Regions from separate parts of the Peribacillus sp. NPDC006672 genome, predicted to be linked through region 1. Evidence: predicted binding sites of a transcription regulator. Region 1 holds the regulator's gene; the other holds the start of a gene.

Region 1 (16,431 bases):
TCCTGCCCAAATGGCATATGCCAAGCTTAACGGAATTGTTATAAGACATATGGATAAGCAATAAAATGCTATTCCAAATCCAATAATGACCCCAAATGAAGCGAATAAATGGGTGAATCCTTCAGATAACTTAAGCATGGTCGTGCCAAATACTTCACTTATGATTGATATTCCTAAAGCTATGTATCCTTTCATATTATTACCTCCGTTTTTCAAAATGTTAATGAGCGCCTCCACTGGAGAGTTTCAATACAACCACTCCTCCAATGATTAGGGCTAAACCTAAAAATTTTTTCAGGTTAAAGTTTTCTTTATAAACGATAACTCCCACTAAAGCAGTTAAAGCAGTACCTATTCCTGACCATATAGCATAAGCCGTTCCAAGTGGAATTGTTTTAAGAGATAAAGACAGGCAATAAAAAGCCAAACCCATTCCAATTACAACACCAATTGAAGGGAATAACTTTTTAAATCCGTTTGATACTTTTAACATTGAGCTGCCAAATACTTCACTTATGATGGCTATTGCCAAATAAGCATATGGATTCAAGATGAACTCCTCCAATCCTTTCATTTTTTCTTCCCCAAGCATCTTAATATCCAAAGGCCCCATATTAAACTAAAACCACCTATATCCAGTCTAATAATTCTTACCGTTTCAGGATATATCTTATTCTGTTCCACAATATTATTAAGCTTATCCTATTTAAAATTCATATTATAAGCCACTTCAGATTGCTTAACAGCAGTTCGGATAATAATGAGAACAAACTTCCTTTATGTTTTTGAATCTTTAGCAACATTGAATGAGTCATAAAAAACGTCAAGATATTTCCTATATTGAATAATACCAGGGTTGCTGCCAAGCGCATCCATTACTCTAGTTGTTCTACATTTGATGGGCCATCTCGTATATCAGAAAGATTAAGTGAATATGCATTGCCTGCGTGACTTTTCTTTATATCGAATGCCATTGGGCTGATCTTTTCTTTTGCAAAGCTCGCAATATAAGAAAGTCAAACAGGAATTTTTAGGAATTTTGCCGAATCAAGTTCATTAAATGATTATGATGGGGTGAACTTCTTTCATGGAATTTATAATAAATAAAGAATGTTTCAATAAGGCGATTTCAGATGTCAGACATGCAGTTTCAATAAACCATGTTATTGTATAGACAGGGGGATTATTATGTATGTTAGTCAAACCCGGGATCATGAAGTAATTGCAAAATTAAATCAAAATGTCCACAGCCTGCATGCGAAACTATTCCTAAGTATTTTAAGGAATATAATTATAGTGCAATGAAAGAAACTTTCAAAAGTTTGGTTGAAAACAAAAGTTTTGTTTTTCTTCTTTTAAAAGAACATGAAGAACCGATCGGTTACGCATGGATTGAAATTAAAAATTATCCAGAAAGTGCTTTTAAAAATGAATATAAATCAGTATATGTGCATCAGCTTAGTATCGCTGAAAGTCAAACCCAAAAAGGTTACGGTAAAAAACTAATGAATGAGATATATGAAATTGCGAAATAGAATGATATAGATTTAATCGAACTGGATTATTGGTTTGAAAACACTGATGCAAAAGAGTTTTATAAAAAACAACACTTTAAAAAATATAGGGAGTTTGCATTTAGACAGTTGTAAATCCTTTGAATGTCAATTCCCAAAGATTGATGGAAGTAATTAACAAAAAACCCCGATTCGGGGTTTTTTAAATTAATATCTTAACATTCTCCTCGAAAAACTGGGGGATTGAGGAACTCCGCAAACAAAGCTTTGGGTATAACACTCTTTCACGATACTTCGGGTATGCGGTATATATGTCGTGAAATGTTTATTCACGGTAGTTGTATGTGTCGGGTGAAAAACCGGAATCACAGTGTTAATGACATTAGTTTTAACATATTGCTTTGGCGGGGAGATTTGAGGTGGATTATACTGAGTAGGCATTCTGTGAGGTGGGCAATATTGTGGTGGACATTGACCGCCTTTCGGATGCCCCCAGGGCTTATTATACATTTAAACACCTCCTGGATTTTTTTGGTAGTCATTGTTAGTTTATGAAAAAAGTTGATAAAGGGACTGGTATAAATGCCTTTATCAAAAGTTCATGGGCATATCAGATCTGTCATTCATTTTAAAAAAATTGAATAAACATTAATTTAAACGAATTTGGTTAATTGCTTGACGAACAAATGACTTGTGTATTTTCTTCCAGCTATTTTCCTTGCTTTTTTCGAAGCCCCATTCAGGAAAATCAGATAACCGTAATGCGGCAAATAATTGCCAGAAGGGTAAGTTTGTAAAATTCAACTCCGGCATCATGGTTTTATATTGAATGGTGAAGTCACTCATTGCGTCCATTCCAAAATGAAATAAAATCTCGAGTTGACTATTGGCAAGGTCAGCCAAAGGGTCCCCTAAGCCTGAGTCTTCCCAATCAATTATAGAAACTAGTTTATCTTCTTTCCATAATATATTTCCAGGCCAATAATCACCGTGAAGGATCACTTCCTTATTCATTGGGTGTAATGGCATGTATGATTTTAACAAATCTCTAATCAAGCTCAGATTTAAGGTTTCGTCCAGGATTACCCCATCTTTAATATCTAACATTTCCCCATATGAATTTTCTAGTTTAGGGAGGAAAGATAAAGGTAGCTTTGCACAATCAACATGATGGATTTTTGCTAGATTGATTGCCAATTGTAAGATATGATCATTAAGATTTGAGGGGGTAAAATCTGGCTTGCCCTCAATAAACTCGATAAGTATACATGGCTTGGAAAAAACCTCGCAGGATTGCTCGATGTAATAAGGCTTCGGTACAGGCAAACCAGCAGCCTTCAATATCCCTAAGAGCTTGTGTTCATCTGCCGCAATATTCGGATTCCGTTTCAAGTCATTAACACCATGCTGACGAGCGATTATCCTTATTATCCTCCCTGTAGATTGTAAAATTTCAAGTCCTGTCACCTGAGCAGAAATTCCGCCTTTTAATTCCCATGCGCGAATGAGTTTGATGCCTGGATCCAACTTTTGAACCAATTGTTCAAACTTACCAAATTCATTTTTCATACGTCTTCTCCTTTTAAAATCCCGGACAATGTTCAGGCGTTTAAGTTCACATTATAGATGGGATATCAATATTAGCGTTCAAACACTTTTTTTTCTTCTTTTAAGAAGTACCCACCAAAAAAAGAGAAAAAAATAGCACAATAGGGAAAGAAGAATCCATATTTTACGGGATGCAATTGCGAAAAGGAATTTTCAGCTGCTGTTGGCCCAAAACCAGTCTAATATAGATTATTAAGCAGCTTAAATGAGTGGAAAGACAGCAAATGGGAATAAAGGACAGTTTTACATTCGTTTTAAACATTTATCAATTTTTCTCCATTGACGTTTAAAAAGAATTTTATGTCATCACTTCTTCATCAGTTGATTCAATATAGTTTTGTATAAGGTTAATAAACACCTGTTTCATTAGGTTTTGATCACATACTGCCTTAAGGGAGGTTGTTTGGATTCAAAAATAATCCGGGTGCCTTAAATTTCACTGTAGTTCCATGAATTTAATGATATTCGATATGATGGAGTTAATATTGTTTCTACTGATTTTCATGGTTTCATCAGGTTTTGCTATAAACATAAATTCATTACCGTTGTTATTAATCCCTATCCAGTTCCACCATCATGATCTCAAGATATTCTTGGATGCTTGCATTATGTATCCGTTCACTAATGATTTGGTTAAAGAAGTCAAAGGATTCGGATTTCATGGGATATTCCAGCACCAATTCACCTGCTCTCTCTAATTTTTCCAATTCTCGAATTCTGCTTTCACTTCTTTTTTTTTCGGTGATATCGATTGCCGTTCCGATGACATCAAAGGATTCAATGATGCAAGATAATGGATATCATCGACTTCCCCTTCATAATTCACCGTTTCCCCACACCATGCCATTTTATAAAACCTTTGTTTTTGTGTTGTTTGTTCTATTGGTAAAAGTCAGATGATTTTTTTCCAATAACCATAGAAGTTGACGTGATTGATTTTGTAATGAAATCCCCTTCAACGAAAGTATGAATGAAGTCGATATCTTTTTTTATAAATTTGAATAAAAGTCCATTTCACGGGATTAGGTCACGGTAAATAACATTATCCAAACCCTTAATTTCTTTCATGTATCAGCATCCTTAAAAACCTGGTTAGTGAATTCCATGTACTATGGAACCTTTATTTAATCTAAGTTATTGTTTGACTTACCAAAGTAAAATAATAGAAGAAAGCTTTTTCAAGAAGTCAAAAAATTCTCGTTCATTGGGTGAATGTCATAATATAATGCCATAAACACCTTTAGGGGTGTATTTTTTTGGGAACGAAAGGGGAGAAGGAGTGCATCATTTCGTGTTAATCGAGGCATCCGAAATATAGAATTCTATATTATTATAAAATGAAATTTCTTTAATCCGGTAGTTATGTGTACAGGCATTTGTTAATGCGCAACATAAGATTAATAGAGGTGAGTGAAATGGTAAAAATATTTATTGATCCCGGCCACGGAGGTACGGATTCAGGATCGGTGGGTAATGGATTGAGAGAAAAGGATTTAACTTTATCCATTGCAACTAGAATCAAAGACATGTTATTAATAGAATATAATAACGTTTCTGTAAAAATGAGCAGGCCCCAAGATACGTACCCCTCTTTAGACGATCGGACGAATCAAGCGAATTCTTGGGGAGCTGACTTCTACCTCTCCATCCACATTAATGCTGGGGGAGGGACTGGGTATGAGGATTACGTTTATACGTCAACCAACCAGGTAACGAAAACGTATCAAGATCATATTCATTCAGAGGTCATGAAGCTTATCAACTTCCAAGACAGGGGACAAAAAACAGGCGATTTACATGTGCTCCGTGAAACGGACATGCCCGCACTCCTGACTGAAAATGGATTTATCGATAATGTCAATGACGCAGCCAAATTAAAAATGGCATCCTTTATCGAAACACTGGCTCGCGGACATGTAAACGGTATAGTTAAATGCTTCAATCTTACCAAGAAAATTACAGCGGTATACCATACAGTCGTTAGTGGAGACACCGTATACTCCTTAAGCCGGGCCTATGGCAGTACAGTTCAGCAAATTAAAGATTGGAACGATCTTGACAGCCAGTTCACCATTACCGTAGACCAGAAATTGCGGGTGAAATGAATAATTAATAATTGACTGGTTAAATTATTTATAACTTCCAGAAAGCACATCACGCAGAAAGTCCTTCTCTAAAAAGAGAGGGACTTTTCCCATTTCCGCCATTCTTTCAATATTGGCGGAAACCTTTGTGAATATATTGAAAATGTTTTTATGGAAGGACAAGCCATTTTTACTTTTATAACCGGTGATACAAGGGGAGATCAATAGGCGTAGCCATTCTTAATCATCAAGCCTGGCTTGGCAGTATATATAAATCGCAGTTCATCATGGAAACAAGCCTCTGACGGGATTCGAACCCGCACTCCTTTCGTAAGCATAGGTTAGGGGAGAACACGCTTCCCTACGGATTTTCACCGGCTGGAATTCCACCTGCCTCAGCTTATTTGCTTTTCGGTGCTTCTGAAACCCTTACCTTGCGACCCGGTGGCTACAATGTTTTCCGGCGCTCTTCCCTGCTAGAGCTACAGAGGCAAATACTTATCATCCCATTATACGATTCTTATATGGAGTTGTGAACCAAAGAATAAAAAGTAAGGGCAAAGGAGAATGGAAAAATGAAAATTAGATTTCCAAATACAGAAGGTTTTTTCTTATTTGGTGGAACATTTACTGGGAAAAATAACGGAGCACCTTGGCTTGGGTTGACGAAATGGTTTAGTCTGCATAAAAAGCAAGGAGATTGAAAAAAGCGTCCTGGGCGAAGTTAGTTGACGAATGCATTCAATCAATAAAAAATAATATTAAAAAGCACAAACCATAATGGCTTGTACCTAATATGTATAAGTGGATAAATGTTTGACTGAACGAATTGAATTAATCTATGTATTATAGCTTTTCACTAATTTGCTAATGAAACCCTAGAGATTGGTACTAATCGTATATTTTAATGGCCTGTACCACTTTTCCTAAAATTCGGACTCTATCATTTTTGATATGATAGGTTTTTTCTTCATAAAAAGGATCCGTACTGCAGGGAATGAGTGTGATGAGTTCTTCATTTATATTCACTTTTTTGACTGTAGCATCGTGACCATTTACTAAGACCACACCAATTTTTCCGCTGTCGACATAAGTTGTTTTTTCAACGAGGATCAATGATCCGTCACTGAATTCTTTGTTCATGCTGTTGCCTTTTACTCTCAGGAAAAAATATTCCTTATTCGATTTTAGCATGGAATTTAAAGTCGGCATATATGCTTCTATATATTCGTTGGTAAAATCAGGCTCTCCGGCAGGTATATTTCCATAGACACCAATTAATCTGACATTCTTTTCGTTTAAAAATTCCATTGCAGGACTATTTCTAATGATAGGTGCTCCTTCAATGAGGTGGGATAGCGGGATTTCGAAGCATGTGGATATCATGCTTAATTTATCCATTAAAGGTTTATTCCGTCCGGATTCCCATGCTGATACTGCCGTTGGGGCCACTTTTAATATGTTTGCCAAATCTTCTTGTGTCATTTTTCTTTCTTTTCTTAACATTTTAATCCTTTCACCAATGTGCATATTTCTTCACCTCTAACTTGAATATACACTATGAGTGAAAGTGAGTAAACTTAAAGTGCGTGAATTTTACAAAAAATCGTTGGTAACTATACTTCAAGTGTGATATTATTTTTTTAGATAGGTGGTGACAAGGTATGACAAATGTTAAGTTCACACTTAAACAAGCGAGGAAGTATAAAGGGTTAACCCAAGAGGAAATGGCTAAAGTGCTAAAAATGGCCAAGAGGACCTACATTGACTATGAGCAATATAAGATTCCTTTGCGAATCGATAAGGCGTATATGTTCGCTGAATGTGTAGGATTCTCCATCGACGATATCATTTTTTTTGACCCTCATCTACACTTCAAATGTAGCTGAAGGTTCAAGAGAAGCCATTCCTGGAATGAAAAATCTTATCAATAGTAATCCTAACCTGCCAAGGGACAAGTTCATGGTTAAGATGATTCATGTGAGAATGGAAAGAAGGTGAAAAAAGTGGAAAGAGAAATTAGGTCTATTGAAGTTGCAGTAGGAGTTGTCGTTAGCACCTTTGCGATTGGAAAGGAAATTCGTGGAGAGTTCATTGAGGATATTATCATACACGACGGTGTATTCAAACTGTACAATCGAAAGGACGAACTTATCACTGAAATCAATTATCCAGTTCTCAGGGTGAAATACAGGTATGATGGGGGAGGGGGAAGTGCTTAACGGAGTTAATAATCCAAAATCCCAATCGGCATGCTGTTGTTGTTTTTATGGAAATGTATTTCGATGGAGGTTCATGACAGCGATCTAAGTTGAATATATGGATTTTTTTGTAAAAAATAACCGATTGTTACTGGGATTCTATTATGACAGCCAATTGCTGTGAAAGACTTTTTTCAAATCGATTTATTTCTTGAAAAGGACGGATTTCAAAACAACATGATTAGGGGCAATTGAACAGTGGAATATTCGACGGAAAAATTAATAATGCGGTCAAAAAAAGTCAAGCCCTCTATCCTTTGCAGGAGAAGGGCTTGTTTTCTTTTTTTCTTCGTGTTTACTAGCAATCGCTATAAGGATATCCTTCATAATTTCTTCTGCAGCCCAATTGTTCATGAAGTGATGTGAGCCAGATAAACTCATGTATGCATCAAACTAAATCGGCTTTTCATCTTCATGAACATCTTCAAAAATGAAAAAGCCTGAATTAATAAATGAATTCAAGGAAATCTTCATACTTTATCTCTATACATAAATTTTTCTTCTAGTTTTTTTCTCCCATCTTTTATGAAGTTAGCAGGTAATGGCAGGAAAAAGTACAAATATAAACTAATGAATGATATAGAAGACCCGTAAAGGAGGGCATTGATAATTAGGTGAATTCGAAAAAATACCTTGGGATATAGGAGGAGAATAACAAATGAAAAGGAATGTAATCAAATATGTCGTTTTTCTTGTCCTCATACTAACCATATTAATTATAGCAAAGCCGAACTTTTCCTCAGCGGGAAAATTGAAGCCGCCATCCGAAACTTTCAACCCAGGGGATTGGTTTCTGGGAAGTACCCCTCCCAATCTTGACACAAATAAACCACCAATCGTATTTGTCCAAGGGAAAAATGGCAATTCAGCCAGCTGGTACGGTGAAACGGAATATCACGGTGTCAATGATATGTATACCAAGGCATATGAAGCGGGCTACCAAACGGTTTTTGTGCAGCTTTACGATTCTGCTGGAAATGGATCAGTGAGCCAATATGCTAATGGAAGGCTGCTAGCTCAAATGCTTGCAGAAATCAGTAACCATTTCGGGGGCGAAAAAGTAAATATTATAGCTCATAGCAAAGGGGGGCCAGACACCCAAGCGGCTTTAGTACACTTTGGAGCACACCAATATGTTGGAAGGGTCATCACTTTAGCTTCCCCTCATCACGGTTCCAACCTGGCTGATTTGGCATATAGCTGGTATGCGGGCTGGCTTGGTTCCTTATTGGGCCAAAAAGATGAAGGAACTTATTCTTTACAAGTTGGTAAAATGGCGGAGTTTCGTTCTGTCACGGATAACCATGCTAACTCCCGGAAAAATATGTATTTCACCGTGGCCGGTATGAATAGAGGGCCGGTTCTTTCCGCTTTATCAATGGGTGGACAATATTTATCTTCATATGGAGATAATGATGGTTTAGTGAATGTATGGAGTACAAAAATACCCTACGCGTCACATTTATTTACGGATCCAAACTATGATCACGACAATATTCGATTAGGCTCAGCCGTATTTTCAAGGATTGAACCCTATTTAAGAAGTACTTCTATTGCTGGGATTCCTGGTTTAAATCTCAATAATAAAGAAAACGTTGAAGATGATGTCATCACAACCGCTCTCTCGCAAACTGTCCTGGGAGATGTCCTGCAACAAAATGTCTGGAACGAACAAAGTTTCCATGTAAATGAAGCAGCTCCAAGTGATATAACCATATACACTGCCTCAAATGATGTCGAGGTTGAATTGATTTCTCCATCTAATAAAAAGTATACACCTTCCTTAAAAGTTCAATCTGCAAAAAATCAAACTTCCTTTTTTAATGGTGCAACCATACAAACATTTAATGGGAATAAACTTGAAATTGGTGACTGGAGAGTGCGAATGAAGACTAAATCACCAAAAGATGCATTCCTTTTCACGGCACAATTTAACGAAAAGAATCCAATTACATTAAGTATGGCTGGAAAAGTTAAGCAAAAAGATGCTAAATTTATAATTAAGAATCCGATGAATGATAAAAAAAGGCCAATCAGCACAACATTTCTGGTTCATCTAATAGATGAAAGCGGGAAAGAAATTAGTGAAAAAAGCACAATTCAGGAAATGGATACCGAAAATTTTTCGGGTTCCCTTCCAGAAGTGCCTAAATCAGGTGTTTATAATGTAACAATTGACGTCAAGGAAAAAAGCGTGAATGGCACTGAAAGAACCCGTACGCTGATTCGTTCGGTCTATATTGAAAAGTAGTGAAAATCACCAAAAAATCCCTCTCTTAATTGAGAGGTTTTTTTAGGTTGAAATGTGAGGAGGTGTGAATTGGTTTACTTGGGTTATGTTGATTCATAAGGAAAAAGCCGGGCCGTAATTGCCAAATAGGTATTTATATAAAAGCGTGATCGATGGGTATATAAGCTAGATTGGTCTCCTGCAATAATAAGATTGATGAACCTCAGGCGTGTGCTATCCTGCATAGTTTAATCCTACTTTTGATAAGATTCTCTATAAGTCAAAATACTAGTTTTGAGAGCAGCATAGTTGCCTATGCTTGCATAGCCATAAAACCAGCCCATGAAAATTCCTGCAACCAAATGATGTCGATGGCTGATGAAAATGGAAATGAATAAGCCTAGAACCAAAGCGATGGCAGGGATGAATTTTGGAGGTATTGGAAACATGACCTTAATTATTTGAGTAAGTGTCATGATGGTAGGAATGGCTATCACTGCATCCCAAAAGTTTGTATGAATGGTTGGGAAGTCCATAATGTCACCACCTTAGAAGTTTTCAAAATTAATTTTTACCATTTACAAAGGATTTATACCATATTAATTAATGCAATATAAACGATTGATCAGAGAAAGTTGATACAACAAGTTTCGAAGATTTTCAGAGTTCAATGTGAAGCCGCTCAATGTATGCTTTCTTTTTTTGATCATAGTGAAAACAATTAACCAAATATCAGTACCTTTTTTGCTGGACATGCTGTCACCCTTTTCATGGTTTAGAATACGATATGAAGGAAGATACCCAGTTAAGAAAGTGAGTCCTAATATTGGAGAGGTTCTAATGAGCAAGGAAACGTTTATTTAGGAAATTGCTCCATATGCCCAGAAAATTCAAAAGGAATTTAAAATTTTGTCTTCTGTGGTCATTGCACAGGCTTGTTTGGAGAGTGGATATGGGACAAGCTTATTAGCAAATCAAGGAAAGAATATATTCGGTACAAAAGGTGACTTTAAGGGCGAGTCAGTCATTATACAAACAATGGAATATGTCAACGGTGCACCCGTTCAAGTATGGAACAAATTCAGAAAATACCCAACATGGGAAGAAAGTCTAAGAGATCTTGCCAATCTATATGTAAAGGGAACTTAATGGAATAGAAGTTTGTATACAGCCATCATTGGAGAACAAGATTACAAAAAAGCACTCAAAGAAATATTCGATGAGGGTTACGCCTCGGATCCGAAATATATAGAAAAACTGGAGAACCTAATCGAAACAAGTGATTTAACTAAATATGATGGAAGCATCGAAGAGGTCTATCATATCGTCAAAAAAGGGGATTCCGTATCTGCGCTTGCAAAAGCATATGGTTCTACGCAAATGCAGATTCAACAGTGGAATGGATTGGTCGATCTTAACCTTATTAAAGTGAACCAAAGATTAAGAGTGAAATGAACATTAACAGGGAGCGGGATTTTATCTCGCTCTTTATTAATTTGAATTATGGTTTCATATTTTTCCTAAAGTACATATATTCAGAAAGCAATACTTTGCCTATCAACCGCCATAAATGAAAAAGGTGTTTACACGCCTATGAAAACACGCTTCTATTAAAAAAATATTTCAAACCTAGTCTTCCAAATGCATAATGAGAGAATTTCGGACATAAATTAAACAAACAAAAAAAGCGCGGTTAGCGCTTTTAATGTATTTGTCTATATAAGCCTATTACTTTTCCAAGTATCGAAACATCTCTTAAAATAATTGGTTCCATATTTGAGTTCTCAGGCTGAAGCCTTATGTAATCCGGTTCCTTAAAGAATCGTTTTACAGTGGCTTCATCATCTTCCGTCATGGCCACGACGATATCTCCATTATTTGCACTGCTTTGTTGTTTCACAATGACATAATCTCCATCATGAATTCCTGCTTCAATCATACTTTCGCCCATGATTTCTAGCATGAATACATGGTCATCATGTGGAACCATGCTTTCGGGAAGCGGAAAGTATTCTTCTATGTTCTCAATGGCCGTTATCGGCATGCCCGCAGTTACTTTTCCAAGTAATGGCACGTTCACGACACTAGCTTTGGGGATATTGTTCGCTTCCTCCAAGTTCAGTATTTCAATGGCCCTCGGCTTGGTTGGGTCACGTCTTATCAGGCCTTTACTTTCCAGGCGGGATAAATGTCCGTGTACTGTTGAACTTGATGCAAGTCCCACTGCTTCGCCAATCTCCCGGACGGAAGGTGGATACCCTTTTTGGCGGACCTCATCTTTAATGAAATCAAGGATATCTTGCTGCCGTTTTGATAGTTTAGTCATACGTGCACCTCTTCTCCAATGTTCTTTGCTCCATTATAGCATGGCCCCCAACTCTATACAAACATAAGTTCGAATTTAGTTGTTGACTGAAACAAACGTTCGTATTATAATTTTGACATAACATACGAACGAACATTCGCTTTGGAGGGATATTTATGAAAAAATTATACAAAAATTATGTTTATACTATTCTGTTAGCTGGATCAGTATTCATCTTTTCAATTTTATTCTCTTGTACATTGGACAATGATCAAAAAAAAGATTTCCTTTCTATAGAAGTAGGTAAAGGCGACACCCTATGGGGAATTGCCGAAAAATATGAAGAAGCTGATTTGACAAAAAAAGAATTCATTGGTTGGATAGAAGAGCATAATGGGGTCAGCGCGGATTCGATTAAACCTGGTCAAGTCATTGTCATACCGGTTAAAGGGGAAGAACTTGTTCAGAATTTGGCAAGTCAGCAGTAAGCAGTGAAGGTAGGGTATTATGAAGGCAATAATCTATTGTAGGGTTAGCACAGAAAAAGAGTCGCAGGAAACATCATTGGCAAGGCAGGAAGATGAATTAGTCAAATTGGCGGAAAAGTTGGATATGGAAGTTGTTTCCATAATAAAAGAGCAGGAAAGCGGTTATGAGTTAAACCGGGATGGCATTTTTGAAATGATCGAACTATTTAAGGCCAAAGAAGCCGAAGTTTTATTAATCCAGGACGAAACAAGACTGGGAAGAGGGAATGCCAAAATAGCCCTTTTCCATGTCATCCTTAAAGAAGACGTGAAAATTTATACGCTCTCACACGATGGGGAAATAGAGTTATCGGATTCGGATGCCATGGTCATCCAGATAGTCGGTATTGTAGAAGAATATCAAAGGAAATTACATAACCTAAAAATAAAACGGGGGATGAAAAGAGCCGTTGAAAAAGGCTACCGCCCTCAAAACAATCTTCAGAACCAAAGCAATTCTACTGGAAGGGAACGTATGGAGATTCCCATTGAAGAGATTATTAAACTCCGGGCCAATGGATTGACATTTGCAGAAATCGCAGCCACTTTAAGGGGCTTTGGATACAATGTATCTAAAGCTACGGTGAACAGGCGTTTTCTCGAACATCAACTGAATACACAGGAAAGTCAATCATAGAACTTGTAATTTCGCTTTTTTTTTAATACCATGACAATATCCGCAGTTTACGAAGGAGCGAAATTATGCTATCAAAAGAAAAAATAGCCCGTATTAATGAACTTTCTAAAAAGGCAAAGGCTGAAGGTTTAACGGAAGTCGAGGCGAAAGAGCAAACCCAATTAAGAAGTGAGTATTTGGAAACATTCAGACGGTCCATGTCCGATACGTTGGAGCACGTGAAAGTCGTTGATCCAGAAGGTAATGACGTCACTCCTCAAAAGATAAAGAATATTAAAGAAAAAAGAAACTTACATTAATGCTTGGACTATTATGATGACACTCCATTTTAAGCTTTAAGGATTAAAAAAGGAGTGCATTCATGTATGTATTCTCCTCTTTAGCTTAATCTAAAGAGGGGACTTCTTTAATTTCCAGAAAACATTGTAATATCGGGTCGTAAATAGTGTTTTTAGTTGTGATATTATGCTGGTCACTATAATATAAAGAGGTACATTACAAGAAGGGATGTTTTACGATATGTTAGATAAATTAGATGCACTTTCTATCAATACGATTCGTACATTATCGATTGATGCAATTGAAAAGGCTAATTCCGGCCATCCAGGCATGCCCATGGGTGCAGCGCCGATGGCGTACAAATTATGGACTGAATATATGAATCATAACCCGAAAAACCCAGATTGGTTTAATAGAGATCGCTTCGTTCTTTCAGCTGGTCATGGGTCTATGCTGTTATACAGCCTTCTTCATTTATCGGGCTATGGTTTAACTATCGATGATTTGAAAAGCTTCCGCCAATGGGGCAGTAAAACTCCCGGACATCCCGAATTCGGACATACCGCTGGGGTAGATGCAACGACAGGACCTCTTGGACAAGGTATTGCAATGGCAGTCGGAATGGCAATGGCAGAACGCCACCTGGCAGAAAGCTATAACCGTGAATCTTATAATGTGGTCGATCATTATACATATAGCATTTGTGGAGATGGAGATTTAATGGAAGGTGTTTCTGGAGAAGCAGCTTCATTAGCAGGACATCTGCAACTTGGAAGACTTGTCGTTTTATATGATTCAAATGATATATCCCTTGACGGCGACTTAAGTCAATCATTTAGTGAAAGCGTAGCAAACCGGTTCAAATCATATGGATGGCAATATATTCGCGTTGAGGACGGGAACGATCTTCAGGAAATTGCCAAAGCGCTTGAAGAAGCGAAAACCGATGATGCACGCCCAACATTAATAGAAGTGAAAACGGTTATTGGTTACGGTTCACCAAACCGTTCAGGTAAATCTGCTGTTCATGGCGCTCCGCTTGGTGCAGATGAGCTGAAGTTGACTAAGGAAGCTTATAAATGGACATTCGAAGAGGATTTCTATGTCCCAGAAGAAGTTTATTCCCACTTCAATGAATCTGTTGTAGAGGCAGGCGCCCAAAAAGAAGAAGCTTGGAATGAAATGTTCAACAATTACAAAGAAGCACACCCTGAGTTAGCCCAGCAATTGGAGCAGGCAATCAAAGGTGAACTGCCTGCTGAGTGGGATCAGGAAATTCCGGTCTATGAAGAAGGAAAAACATTAGCTTCCCGTGCTTCAAGCGGAGAAGTATTGAATGCAATTGCCAAAAGGGTCCCTAGCTTCATTGGTGGTTCTGCAGATTTAGCAGGATCTAATAATACTGCCATCAAAGGTGAGACAGATCTATTACCTGGTAATTACAGTGGCCGTAATATATGGTTCGGTGTACGTGAATTCGCTATGGGAGCGGCTTTAAATGGAATGACCCTTCATGGTGGATTAAAAGTGTACGGAGGTACATTCTTCGTATTTTCTGATTACTTGCGTCCTGCCATAAGAATGGCAGCACTGATGGGACTACCTGTAACGTATGTCTTCACACATGACAGCATTGCTGTAGGGGAAGACGGACCGACACATGAGCCAATCGAACAATTAGCATCATTGCGGGCAATGCCTAACCTAGGGGTAATCCGTCCGGCTGATGGCAATGAAACAGCAGCAGCTTGGAAAGTGGCTATGGAGTCTACAAATAAACCAACAGCCCTTGTACTGACTCGTCAAGGATTGCCAACAATAAAACATACTTCCGAAACTGCTTATGAAGGTGTTTCAAAAGGCGCTTACATCATATCCGCTGCTAAGAAAGAAGAAGCTGATGCATTACTACTTGCGACTGGTTCTGAAGTGAACTTGGCTGTGGAAGCACAGAAAGCTTTAGCGAACGAAGGAATTGATGTTTCGGTAATCAGCATGCCATCATGGGATCGATTTGAAACTCAATCTAAAGAATATAAGCAAAGTGTAATCAATCCAGCCGTGAAAAAACGTCTAGCTATCGAAGTGGCTTCACCGTTTGGCTGGGATCGTTATGCAGGTGATGAGGGTGAAATATTGGCCATCAATCATTTTGGAGCTTCTGCACCAGGCGGTAAGATCATGGAGGAATTTGGTTTCACTGTAGAAAATGTAGTTGCTCGTGTTAAAGAAATGCTTAAATAATAGAAATGGGGAACTGACACCAACTAGTTTGGTGTCAGTTTTTTTATCGAAACTTCTAATTGTATGTTGAAAGTGCTCTTATTCTCTGGGAAGTCATCCATTCGACAAAAAAAGAAAAAAATTTCTCCAGCAAACAACATATCTTTTTAGTTTGTCAATATATAATGAGAATAAATAATTTTCGTTTAAATGTGTCAGTTAAAGGGGAAAGTCATCAAGGGTAGGAAATAATGGAAGATCCTGATGGTAAGTTGTTCTGGTGACCAAAATAGGAATGCTAGGAGGCGTTGGCTGATGAGAACCTATCAAATTTTTTTAATCGAAGATGAATTTGCCCATCATTATTATGGAAGAGAAAAGCTATTTTTCAATTTGTTTTTGGAGTATATTCAAGCAAGGGGCAGACTGAAGAGTATTTTGCAAAAACAAATCGAATTTGTCACCAAAACAGTCCCCATTATCCAGTTGCAGGTAGCTATTGAACAACGTTTACAAAAAAAGATGAATTTTTGGTCTCAAAATGGTAAATACTATTTAGAAAAAACAAACGGATCAAGTAAAGCCGTTTTAATCATCCAGGATGAGTCCATCACACTTAAAGCTGAAGGAGACTATGAAGCGGAGACAGCTTTTTTTGAATGCATTCGAAAATATGAAGCGAGTTTTCTGGCCATTGATTTTGAACACGAAAAATACGGTTGGTTAAAACCGATAAAAGAAAGAAAATTTGTCTAAATGGGGG
Region 2 (4,595 bases), on a different contig from region 1:
TTTTTTACTATAATCATTTGATTGAGCAGCGGAGCCGTAATTGTAATTGTCTCTTTTGTTGCCTTTTACTTTTATCAATTCATTACGTAATTCAATATTTTCTTTTATTAAATCCTTTGTTTCATTTTGTAATTCACTTTTTTCATTCTTTAGAATGACTACTTCCTTTTTAAACATATCCCTTTGCTGAATTAATATTTTTTTTGCAGTCTCATTAAGTTCCTCAATTCCTTCTATATGCTTATTTTGAGCTTGTATTTTTAATTTTAATCGGTGTATGATTTCGTCCTTATTTTGATCTATAATATCATTATTTATAGCCAGCCTTGAGGCTGTGTCATCGATTATGTATCCAGTGTTACTCTTTCCGTTTCCCCCGTATTTAATCTTACCTTCACGTAACCAACGTCGAACAATTTGAATACCACTGCTTTCTGTTATTCCTGCATCCTTTAACAGGTCGAAAGCTTGGTCTGTATCATCCAGAATATATCCAGTTTTTCTTTTCCCGTTTCCTCCTTCGTATTTAATCTTACCTTCACGCAGCCAACGTCGAACAGTTTGAATATTACTACTTTCTGTAACACCTGCATCCCTTAACAGGTCGAAAGCTTGATCTGTGTTCACAAAGTTCCCCCTTTCCATCTTATTACGTCAAGCAATGTTAAATTGAGTAATATTAGCCTATTAATAGAAAAAAATGAACGATTTAAACCGACTTTAATTGAAGTGTATATATTTTCTAAACGATCAATGATATGAATGAGTAAATTAAAGACTGCTTTTTCTCGTTTTTAAAGGTTACATGCTCATTAGGAAGAATTTATCTAGCACTGCCTGTACCCTCAGTAATTTGTTACATCCTATTTGACTTGTAGTATGCTAATATTTTAAATAATAGCATAGCTAATTCCTATACAAATAACAAACAGTTAAAGAATAGATGACAGATATCACAGAAGGATAACGAAAAGGTATCATAATTTAAGATGCCAAAGAATAATTAACGATATCTTCCTTCCTTTCTAAAACATGACACAAATAATGGTTTTCGATTATTAGGCAGTTATATTAGTTAATCAGATTAAAAACGGCGCCATTCAAGGGAAGCATACAGGGACAGTGTGAAGAGTGTTTACTGCAAGGGGAATTTTGGGATTTAATAACAATTCCCTTTCTGAATGCCTACATTATGCATAAATATGGTCTTCTCTTCATACATGAAAATTATTGTTGTGAATCCTCGTATTACTTGCGGGACTCCTTATGGTGTTATGATTCATTAATAAGGGAAGCTTTTAATATGCACGCTAAGGGATATTCCACATTAAAAATCCCAATCTCTCAGTGATTACAATGAGAAATTGGGATTTTTCAATAATTGAGTTCTGTTGCAACTAAGATGCCAAAAACAGCCACTTAAGCTTGGGGCTATTTTTTCCTAGAGAAAATTCATTGATGAGCCTCTGTGTAAATTTGAAAGGTAATACCGAATTTGTCTGATACTATCCCATATGCAGGGCTAAAAAATGCTTCCTGGAGCGGCATTTTCACTTGTCCGTCTTGCGACAAGGAATCAAAAATTCGTTTTGATTCTTCGATATCGTTAGTTGAAATACAGATCGTAACTTGATCTCCAGTTTGACTGGTTTGACCCGGAAACATATCTGAAAACATGAGGTCCGTTTCTCCAACCTTTAACATTGCGTGTGACACAAGTTCCTTTGCTTCTTCAGATAAAGGGAATTCCGGGTTTTCAGGCATTTCTCCAAAAGTTTGTTTAAAAAGTACTTTCGCATCCAATGCTTTTTCGTAAAATTGGATCGCTTCCTTCGCATTTCCGTTCATCATTAAATAGGGAGACAATCTCATAGTCATAATTAAAAGCTCCTTTTGTTCTAATTTTTTTTACACGGCATGGGTAACTTCCATGTTTCCTTTGAACTTGTCAGTCGCAATACCCACTATACCATTATTACCCATAATTATATTTTACAACAAGGAACATATGTTCGTCAAATAAATAACTTATCACAGATTGGCTGTCCTACGTTTAATGATTAAACGGCCAAACATGAACTCTATTTTATAGATGGCTATCAGAAAAATTTGATTTTTTAACAGCTATCATCCACACTTCAAGTAGTCATGTGAAAACAATCTTTAAAACAGCAGGGGATCAGGTACTAATTTCACCTAAAAGTAGAATTACCTTACCGCCATGAAGATATAATCGAATTCGAACTAAATGAATTAGCTCTGTACGCCTTGTTTCTACCCCCTATAATAGAAGCCACAATTGCAAAGAAAAGTAAAAAGAAAGCTAGTATTCCAAATGCTGCTCCCTCAAATCCTCTGATGTTACAAAACAAATGTAAAACAAAATATTTGAAACTAGAACGGCTAATATGCCTGGTAAGGGTCTTACAAACAAAGAGCGATTTAATTTTCTAAGCCACCACGCTAAAAGTATCGGTATTGCGTAAGCACATCTGTAAAACGAAACGGAAAATAAGTTCAAGACAACCTTATCTATGTAATGATTACTGGAAATCGTTTAATGATATGACCAATCGACTAAAACAACGTGTAAAGAAAGGTATTTACCACTTACAACACGTCAGCAATTTTCATAATCGCTTAAAACAGTGGATGGAACGATTCCAAGGAGTTGCAACAAAGTATTTAGATAACTCCCTCTATTGGATTCGCTGGCTTAAAAATGGAAAACAAATAGCATTTGATCAACGTGTCAAACAAATGCTTATTTCCGCCTGTCGAAAATCAAATCAATTTACAGTAAAGATATTAAAAGCTACTTAAAAGACTAATTTTCAGATATATATTTGTTACTTCCAGGGAGTTTCTTAATTTTATTCCAAGCTTCAATCGCTTCTGTACGACTCTTCCCATTATTTTTTGAGTCCGAGAAAAAATCACGAGTGAATTGATTGTATTCAAACTGAGGGGCAATTTTCTTCTGGTATGATGGGTCTTTCTTACGTTTTTCTTCTTCATACCAATCATCTACAACATCACGATACGTTTTTCCAATATTGTTTTTAAAGTAGTTTTGGATATAGGTAGAAAAATGAAATTTTGGAATTACTGTCTTGAAAAAGGCTCTTACATCTTGACTACAACGATGATTTTCCGTAATAACTGTATCAAGACTTAGTTCACTGTTAGTTCGAGGTTTATTATTAGCTTTTGCATTTCTTTGTGGTTTTTTTATCTCTCCTGTCCGAATAAATGTTTCAATTCTTTCTGAAATCTCTATTTTAGAGCCAGATGCACTAATTCCCTTTTCTCTACAAAATGATTGCAATTCTTCTTTTAACCAATAAAAATCTTTAAAATCCGGAATACTAATTTCTTTTGTAAGTTTAGGTCTCATTCATAACACCTCCATATATAGAAATTCACAACATAGAACATTTGTTCTCGATAATCAAATTTTATTATATTAAAGAGCAACAAACTTTACGAAAACAACCTTTTCTTCAAACAACTTTTATTCGTGAACATATCATCTTAGGAACGATTATACTTTCTTGCCCCTTTATTTTCATAAGAAATTCGTTTAATTTTAATTTTGCGCTGTTCATAGTAATAATAAAGGCTAACACGAATAGTATTTTATTATTCTTGGAAAGTATATCTTGCTCCGGGATTGTTAATTAGTTTTGATATTCCTTCTGGATAATAAGGCATTAATCTATCTGCTTCTTCTAAATCTACCCATTCAACTCTTAAAATGTCTTTTTCCTTCGGAATTTGTTCAGGTGATTTTAGAACTTGCCCTTCAAACATTATAAAATATATATGATTTTCATTTATAAATGCTTCATTTAATGCAATAATATCGTTTACCTTCACATCATAACCCGTTTCTTCTTTTACTTCTCTGATGGCTGCTTCTTTTAGAGTCTCATTTGCTTCAACTGCTCCTCCTGGTAAGGACCAAGTGTTATTTTTTTTATTTAGGACCACTAAAATCTTATTGGTATCCTCTGTAAATAAAAGTGTATACACAACATCAACGCGGTTCAAATTCAACACTCCTTTTCTTATTAGTCAGAGTTAAACAAACTATTGTAAATTAAAACATCTTTATTTTGATTGATCACCAATCATATCCACAACTCCCTATTTATTTATTAAAAGCATACCATGGAAATATATAACTTTTTCGTAATATTTTAAAAAAAGGAACAAATCATTAAAATCCACTCTTTCAACATAATACTAATTTTGTTGAAAGAGTAAGGTAAACAAATAAACGTCCCTTTTGTCTAGTACCAGTTATAATTTTTTTGCTAATTGGTATTCCGTTAATGGAACCATATCACCGATATTCCAAATATCTTGCATTACGGTAAAACGATTGGATTCATCTGGACGACTGTAATGCCAAACTATCTCATTTCAGTTCCAGGTTCTATTTGATAATGATGAGGATGCTCGGTATCTTGAATTCGTGAAGCATAACTATGAAAAGGAGCTACCTGAAAAGTCCAGGAAACTCATTTATTTTAAAGAGGACAAGGAACGTGATTTTGCGATTTCTCTCTCTTCTTAGGAAGCAGCATCCG

The links. The regulator LexA, encoded in region 1, represses DNA repair genes until DNA is damaged. The targets are predictions, from matches to a motif close to CGAACATATGTTCG.
Region 2: ACQKKK_RS10820 (DUF6434 domain-containing protein) is a predicted target of LexA. The motif match lies at 3,432-3,445, and genes of this name have one in related genera.

The regions. Positions count from the first base shown of each region.
Region 1 covers NZ_JBNNOR010000017.1:901-17,331, reverse strand. Annotated here, with positions in the region: gene ACQKKK_RS21600 (DMT family transporter) at 1-195, opposite strand, end outside; gene ACQKKK_RS21595 (DMT family transporter) at 221-550, opposite strand; gene ACQKKK_RS21590 (GNAT family N-acetyltransferase) at 1,302-1,535, shown strand; gene ACQKKK_RS21585 (CotD family spore coat protein) at 1,722-1,955, opposite strand; gene ACQKKK_RS21580 (phosphotransferase family protein) at 2,163-3,083, opposite strand; gene ACQKKK_RS21575 (hypothetical protein) at 3,674-3,829, opposite strand; gene ACQKKK_RS21570 (hypothetical protein) at 3,817-3,969, opposite strand; gene ACQKKK_RS21565 (N-acetylmuramoyl-L-alanine amidase) at 4,538-5,227, shown strand; gene ACQKKK_RS21560 (hypothetical protein) at 5,782-5,910, shown strand; gene ACQKKK_RS21555 (LexA family protein) at 6,098-6,736, opposite strand; gene ACQKKK_RS21550 (helix-turn-helix transcriptional regulator) at 6,871-7,095, shown strand; gene ACQKKK_RS21545 (hypothetical protein) at 7,213-7,428, shown strand; gene ACQKKK_RS21540 (esterase/lipase family protein) at 8,126-9,718, shown strand; gene ACQKKK_RS21535 (hypothetical protein) at 9,952-10,233, opposite strand; gene ACQKKK_RS21530 (glycoside hydrolase family 73 protein) at 10,565-10,846, shown strand; gene ACQKKK_RS21525 (LysM peptidoglycan-binding domain-containing protein) at 10,859-11,152, shown strand; gene lexA (transcriptional repressor LexA) at 11,400-12,023, opposite strand; gene yneA (cell division suppressor protein YneA) at 12,179-12,490, shown strand; gene ACQKKK_RS21510 (YneB family resolvase-like protein) at 12,510-13,166, shown strand; gene ACQKKK_RS21505 (DUF896 domain-containing protein) at 13,232-13,465, shown strand; gene tkt (transketolase) at 13,686-15,689, shown strand; gene sirA (sporulation inhibitor of replication protein SirA) at 15,984-16,424, shown strand.
Region 2 covers NZ_JBNNOR010000005.1:278,743-283,337, reverse strand. Annotated here, with positions in the region: gene ACQKKK_RS10835 (hypothetical protein) at 1-627, opposite strand, end outside; gene ACQKKK_RS10830 (VOC family protein) at 1,453-1,878, opposite strand; partial or broken gene ACQKKK_RS10825 (IS1595 family transposase) at 2,590-2,823, shown strand; gene ACQKKK_RS10820 (DUF6434 domain-containing protein) at 2,828-3,397, opposite strand; gene ACQKKK_RS10815 (NUDIX hydrolase) at 3,643-4,062, opposite strand.